Regions from separate parts of the Arthrobacter sp. CAN_A1 genome, predicted to be linked through region 2. Evidence: predicted binding sites of a transcription regulator. Region 2 holds the regulator's gene; the other holds the start of a gene.
The links. The regulator LexA, encoded in region 2, represses DNA repair genes until DNA is damaged. The targets are predictions, from matches to a motif close to TCGAACANNTGTTCGA.

Region 1 (3,407 bases), on a different contig from region 2:
TGATCGAGATCTGCGATGATTTGGTCGACTCGGAAGACCTGACCACGGGGGCCACCCGGTCCTGGCGGGAATGGGAGGCCGAGGTGGTGGGCGCCGATGCCTACCCCGACGACGAACAGGCCGGGGTAGCGGACGCCGTCGAGGACTGCCTGCTGAATGCAGGCGCCTCGCCCAGCCTCGGCGGGCCGAAACTCGCCACTGCCCTGGGCGGCATCCCCGAAAGCTCCCACGCCGAGGGCAAGCCGGGCTCCGTCAGGAATGTCCTCACCGCCTCCTTCCGCCGGGCCGCCGCGGACCTGCTGGTCTGGGATCTCCGGTTCCGCCGCAACGAGGAAGGGTCCCTGCACCAGCTGCGGGTCAGATCCCGCACCCTGCGCAGCATGCTCAAGACCTACCGTCCGCTTCTCGACGCTGAGCGAGCCGATCGCCTCGAGGAACGGCTCAAACTGATGGGCGGAACACTCAGTGCTGCCCGGGATGCCGAGGTGATGCAGGACCTGGTCAGGAAGGGAGTCGCGCGGCAGCCACCGGGAACAATCCCGCGGCATGTGATCAGGCGCCTTGAGAAAATGTCAGCCGCGCAGCACCAGAAAGCTCTGGCCCGGGTGCTGCGGTCACTGAACTCCACCGACTACTTCACCACCCTGGATGCGCTCGACGACTTCACGTCCAGCCTCCCATTGAAGGGCGGCAAAAAGAACGGCGGCAAGGCCGCGTCGCTGCTGCCCCCGGCCGTCAAACGCCAGCAGGCCCGGGTGCTGGAGTTAGCTCGACAGGCGAACCGGGAGACCGACCTGGACGCGCAGCTTGAGCGGCTGCATGATGTGCGAAAGAAATCCAAGCGGCTGCGATACGCGCTCAGGTCCGTCGATGGGTCTTCGGGGTTCAGCTTTGGCGCGCAGATGGGCAAGTCAATGAAGTCATCCGAAAAGATCCAGGACATCCTGGGAACGCACCACGACAGCGTGCTGTTCCAGCAGTTCCTCCTCAAGGTCTCCCGGGCTGCCCGCCGCGCCGGTGACAACACCTTTGCCTACGGGGTGCTTCACGAGGCAGAACATTCGATTCAACGCGCCGCTGAAGCGGATTTCCGGGAAAGGATCGCAACCCTCGACTGATACGGAGTGCACGCCATGGCCCTCACCACCCGCCCGCTGGACGCCTCAACGTGGGATGCTTTTGCTGAACTGATGGAACGCAACAGCGGGGTTTTCGGCGGGTGCTGGTGCATCGGCTTCCACCCGGAAAGCGTCCAGAAAGGGCTGGACCACCGTGAAGCCAAAAAGGAGCGGGTCTTCACCGACCGCGCGCACGCGGCGGTGGTGTTCGACGACGACGGCGCCGCCCAGGGCTGGTGCCAGTTCGGGTTCAGCCGCAGCCGCCAGGTCGGCAAGCATGCGTGGATTGTGGGTCGCGTCCTCGACCCGGCGTGAGCTGTCCCGGCACCCGGGTGCCGGGACTACTCACCAGTCCTGCCAGCGGCGGTTGCCCTGCAGCGGGATTGCACGCCGGGCCGGTCCACGCTGTTCGTTGTCCTCGGTGGTCCAGGAGATGAGCACCACCGGCTTCTTGCCCCTGAGATACCCGCTGAAGGAGGCTTCCCCCGACGTCGCCATGGTGCTCCGCAGGTTCGACGACTCGACCGCGAACTGCTCAAACTGGACGTCAACCGCTGTCGCCTTCGCGGATCCGGAATTGGTCAACACCCAGATGTTGTCCTTCTGCCAGTACACCGACCAATCAGCTTCCCGCGCCCGGGCAGGCTCAACCACTTCGGCATCACGGCTGGGGGCAGCCTCGGGTTGGCGGCGCCTGCGGTCGATGGACAGCGCCGTCCACCCACCGGCGAAGCCGAATCCCGCGGCAACTACTGCAATCGCGGGGAACCAGATCCAGTCCATCGTTCGTGTCCTACTCCATTTACCGTCGGCGGCCCGGCGGGCCGGATGCCCCCGGGACGTCGCCGCGTCCTCGTGAAATCTAGCACTGTGTCACGCCTCCTCACGACGCGAAGGTGCTACGCTTACTTTGTTCGAAGATATGTTCTATTCAAGGAATTCGCCGTGACCGTTGTAGCCCACATTGCGCCGTTGCACGGAACCCCGCCCGGACACCTCACTGACATCAGCCCGGTCGCCGTCCCCGCCGGATTCCCCTCTCCCGCCCAGGACTACTACGACGGCGGAATCGACCTGAACAAACACCTCATCAGGGACACCACCTGCACGTTCATCGTTCGGGTCTCCGGTGACAGTATGTCCGACGCCGGCATCAACGACGGAGACGAGCTGATCGTCGACCGGTCGCTATCCCCGCAGCACGGGTCCGTGGTCGTGGCAATCCTGGACGGCGAACTGACCATCAAACGGCTGCAGCTGGTCTCCACCGGCGTCGTCCTCAAGGCCGACAACCGCGACTATCCGGACATCGCTGTCGCCGAACTCTCCGACCTGACGGTGTGGGGCGTGGTGACCCGCTGTCTGCACTACGTGTAGCGGCGGGCGTCCGTCAGCCGCCACAGGACCGCCCCGGGCACCACCCGTCGGCGGCCACGACCGGCCGAAGGAGGCCGGCCCGGATAGCACTGGTGGATGTCAACAGCTTCTACGTCAGCTGCGAGAGAGTGTTCGACCCCCGGCTCGCCGGGGTTCCCGTCGTCGTCCTGTCCAACAACGACGGCTGCGTGGTCGCGCGATCCTCCGAGGCGAAAGCCCTCGGCATTCCACTGGGCGAACCCTGGTTCAAGATCGCTGCGCAGGCCCCTGGCTGGGGGCTCATCCAGCGGTCCAGTAACTATGAGTTGTACGGGGACCTCAGCTCCCGGGCGATGGAGTTGATGGGGCGCTTCGCCGCCTGGCAGGAGGTCTATTCCATCGATGAATCGTTCCTCGGCCTGGTAGGGTCGCCGCAGGTGCTTTCCAATCAGGGCGGGGCCATCCGCACCGCCATGGCGCTGCATACCGGGCTGCCCGTGTGCGTGGGGATCGCTCCCACCAAAACTCTCGCCAAGTTTGCCAACCGGGTAGCGAAACAGAACCCAGCCATGGGCGGTGTGTGCAACCTGGACACCATGCCCGCCGCTCACGTCGACCACATTATGGCGCGCGTCCCGGTGACGGGGGTCTGGGGTATCGCGGGTCGTCTCGGCAAACGCCTCAATGCTCTCGGCGTGCTCACCATCGCCGACCTCAGGGCCGCCGATCCGCTGCTGATGCGCCGGAAATTCTCCGTCCTCATGCAGCGCACCATCCTGGAGCTGCGCGGCACCCCCTGCATCGAGTTGGACACTGAACGAGCCGACAAACTGCAGATGATCTTCTCCCGCTCGTTCTCCACGCCGGTGACCACCGTCCCCGGTATGCACCAGGTGATGAGCCTCTACGCGCAGGCGGCGGCGGTGCGGCTGG
Region 2 (3,407 bases):
CCTTACCGCTCGCCTCGTAAACGGCTTCCACCACATCCAGGCCCAGGGCGGTCCCCGTCGGGTTGTTGGGCGAGCAGAGGAAGACTACGTTGGCGCCGGAGTCGTGCACCTGACGCGCGGCGTCTTCGGCGCCCAAGGTGAACGATTCATTGCCTTCACCGGGGATGTAGCGCGTGCCGGTGCTGCTGGCGAGCAGAGGATACATGGAGTAGGTCGGTGGGAAACCGATCGCCGACCGGCCCGGCCCACCGAAGGCCTGGAGAAGGTGCTGCAGCACCTCGTTGGAGCCGTTGGCTGCCCACAAATTATCAGGCGTCAACCCATGGCCCAGGTACCGCGCGAGGTTGGACCGCAGGTCACTGAACTCCCGGTCAGGGTAGCGGTTGAGTCCGCCGACTTCCCGGCTGACCGCATCAACAATTGCCTGCCTGACGTCGTCGGGGACGCCGTAGGTGTTCTCGTTGACGTTGAGGAGGATGGGCACATCCAACTGGGGTGCCCCATAGGGATGCTTACCCCGCAGATCATCACGCAGGGGCAACCGGCTCAACCGCTCAAACTGTTCACTCACCTATCAAGGTTATGCGCCGAGCCGTGCAAGAGCAGAATCAGGGGAAACTTCGAACGTCCCGCCCCGAGGGACTCCCGGCAGCCGAGACTGGCTGGCCGGTCCGCCGTGGATGGCGCGACTCGAAAGAGTCTCTGGGGTATGAGTCCTCTGGAAGGTCTTACCGATTGGTCGGGACGTCCAGCTGCTGGCCGGCCTGGAGAACTGAGGTACCCAGGCTGTTCAGTTCAACGATTTCGGAGACCACGTCGCGCGGATCGCGGTCTGGAGCGAACTCAGTGGCAATCTGCCAGATGGTTTCGCCCGCGGCGACGCTGACGCTGACGGTCTGTGTGACCTCTCCACCCTCGGCTGCGGCCTTGGCGGGCGAGTTGAAGAACCCTGACAACATCAGGACGGCAGACGCCAGCAGGACAATTGGCAGCCCGACCAGCAGGAGCCTGCCCCTACGGGTGAGTCGGAGCTTGGCCGCGCCGTTCTCGGCGACGGGGGAGTTTTGATGTGTGGTGATGACAGACATGGATAGACCTCTCTGTACTCTCGAATCAGTCCATTCGAATCCGGGTTTCAACCCGAACCAACCGTGACGGTTGAAGGTAGTGTTCGAGCGAAAACAGGACTGACCTGTTTCATTCGAACTTATCTTCGAATTGCTGCTTTCTTATTTTTAGCACTCATTGACGAACTTTGTCGAGACACGATCGAACAAATGTTTGAAAACGTGTCCCAACTCCCCTACCGTTAGGGCAAGGATGAACGTTCGGTTCCAGCAGAAATCAGCACATCATCCGCCTCTGACAAAATAAGCTCGGCGCCCTGAATCCAGGGATCAGCCGGGGTACATGGATTCTTATCGAAGGGACCGAGACCGTGAAAGAGTCCGACGGACCACTGGATGAACAAACTTCAGATCAGGCCCCCGCTCCGCTTCCTACGCGTGGTCGCCCCCGCGGCCGGCAGGTGCCCAAGGGCATGACAGCCCGGCAGAAGAAGATCCTCGAAACCATCCAGCGGGCCATCGGTACAAACGGCTACCCGCCGTCGATGCGGGAAATTGGGGACACGGTGGGGCTTGCCAGCCTGTCGAGCGTGACGCATCAACTGTCACAGCTGGAACGGATGGGCTATCTCCGCCGTGACCCGAAACGTCCCCGCGCCATGGAGATCCTGCTTCCGCTGACACTCGACCACGATCACAAGAGGGCGCCCGAGGGATCAGATTCCCACGGCCCGTCGGGGATCGGCGGTGCGGTGGACGCGGCGATGGTGCCGCTGGTTGGCCGGATCGCAGCAGGCGGGCCAGTCCTGGCTGATCAGGTCATCGAGGATGTGATGCCGTTGCCGCGTCAACTCGTCGGCCATGGAGATCTGTTTATGCTCCGCGTCTACGGCGACTCGATGATCGACGCGGCCATCTGCGACGGCGATTGGGTGGTAGTCCGCCGACAGCAGGAGGCGCAGAACGGCGACATTGTGGCGGCTCTGTTGGATGACGAGGCGACAGTGAAGACTTTCCGGCAACGCGACGGCCACACCTGGCTCCTCCCGCAGAACACCCAGTACGAGCCGATCCTCGGCGATCTGGCCACGATCATGGGCAAGGTTGTCTCCGTGATGCGCGCTCTCTAGCATCACACCACCTCCCCACTCACCCCCACCACCCCCACCCCGGGCGGTATGGGGTTCGGACGGCGATTGGCCGCGTTAGGTGCCAGGCTCTCCGGCCAGGCGCTGGAGCACGCCCACCGCGGTCGCGCGATCGGTTGTCGACCAGAAGGGTGGCAGCGCGGCGCGCAGGAACGACCCGTAGCGTGCGTTGGCCAGCCGGGAGTCGAGGATCGCCACTACTCCCCTGTCTTCGGTCGCCCGGATGAGGCGTCCGGCGCCCTGCGCCAACCGGACGGCGGCATGGGTCGCTGAAACGCTCATGAAACCGTTGCCGCCGGCTTTGGCCACCGCCCTGGTCCTCGCGGTCATCAGGGGATCGTCCGGTCGGGGGAAAGGTATCCGGTCGATGGTGACCAGTCGACAGGACCTGCCCGGGACGTCGACGCCCTGCCAGAGGGACATGGTGCCGAAGAGACACGTGTCGGGTTCATCGGAGAACTGTTTGACCAGGGCTGACATCGAGGATTCGCCCTGGCACAGGATCTCGAAATCCACCCTCGGACGCAGCGCCTCGGCAGCTTCCTCGGCGGCCCGGCGGGAAGAGAAGAGTCCCAGCGCGCCGCCCCGGGACGCTTTGAGAAGGACCTCAAGTTCGTCAAGCTGTTCTGCCGAGGTACCCCGTTCAGGCTTCGGCAGGTCTTTGGCGACGTAGAGCACGCCCTGTCTCGGGTAATCAAACGGACTGCCGACGTCGACGCCCGTCCAGGAGGGAGCCGACGCTCCGGCCAGGCCCAGCGACCCGGCAACCGGGCCGAACTCGGAGCCAATCGCCAGCGTTGCCGACGTGAGCACCACGGTGTGATCGGCGAACAGGCCCTCCCGCAGTTTCCCTGCCACCGACAGTGGAGCAATGTTGATCGTGGCCGGTGCGGCGTCGTCGGGCTGGGAGTACCCGGTGCCAGGCGAGAAGGTGCTGGGCCGTGAGGCCCACAGCACTTCGCCCGCGGGGGTGGCCGTGAGGAGGCGTTCACACAGTTCGAACACCGCCAGCACATGGGACTTGGCCAGCTGGCGTCCGCCGTCGGCGGGGGTTGGGCCGTCGCCCTTGGCATCGGACAGGACGGCACGGCAGGCCTCCCGGACCTGGGTGATGGCCGATTCCTGCTCTTCATCCAGCCCCGAAGCCATCAGACCCGAGGGAATCCCTTCCACTGTCGACTCGAAGAACCGG

Region 1: IWX62_RS10685 (LexA family protein) is a predicted target of LexA. The motif match lies at 2,033-2,048, and genes of this name have one in related genera.

Annotation. Positions count from the first base shown of each region.
Region 1 is NZ_JADOUR010000008.1:38,758-42,164, reverse strand. Features, by position in the region: gene IWX62_RS10700 (CYTH and CHAD domain-containing protein) at 1-1,118, shown strand, start outside; gene IWX62_RS10695 (hypothetical protein) at 1,134-1,433, shown strand; gene IWX62_RS10690 (hypothetical protein) at 1,464-1,901, opposite strand; gene IWX62_RS10685 (LexA family protein) at 2,064-2,495, shown strand; gene IWX62_RS10680 (Y-family DNA polymerase) at 2,579-3,407, shown strand, end outside.
Region 2 is NZ_JADOUR010000006.1:40,744-44,150, forward strand. Features, by position in the region: gene IWX62_RS08685 (histidinol-phosphate transaminase) at 1-571, opposite strand, end outside; gene IWX62_RS08690 (LysM peptidoglycan-binding domain-containing protein) at 729-1,088, opposite strand; gene lexA (transcriptional repressor LexA) at 1,541-2,197, shown strand; gene IWX62_RS08700 (ATP-dependent DNA helicase) at 2,273-3,407, opposite strand, start outside.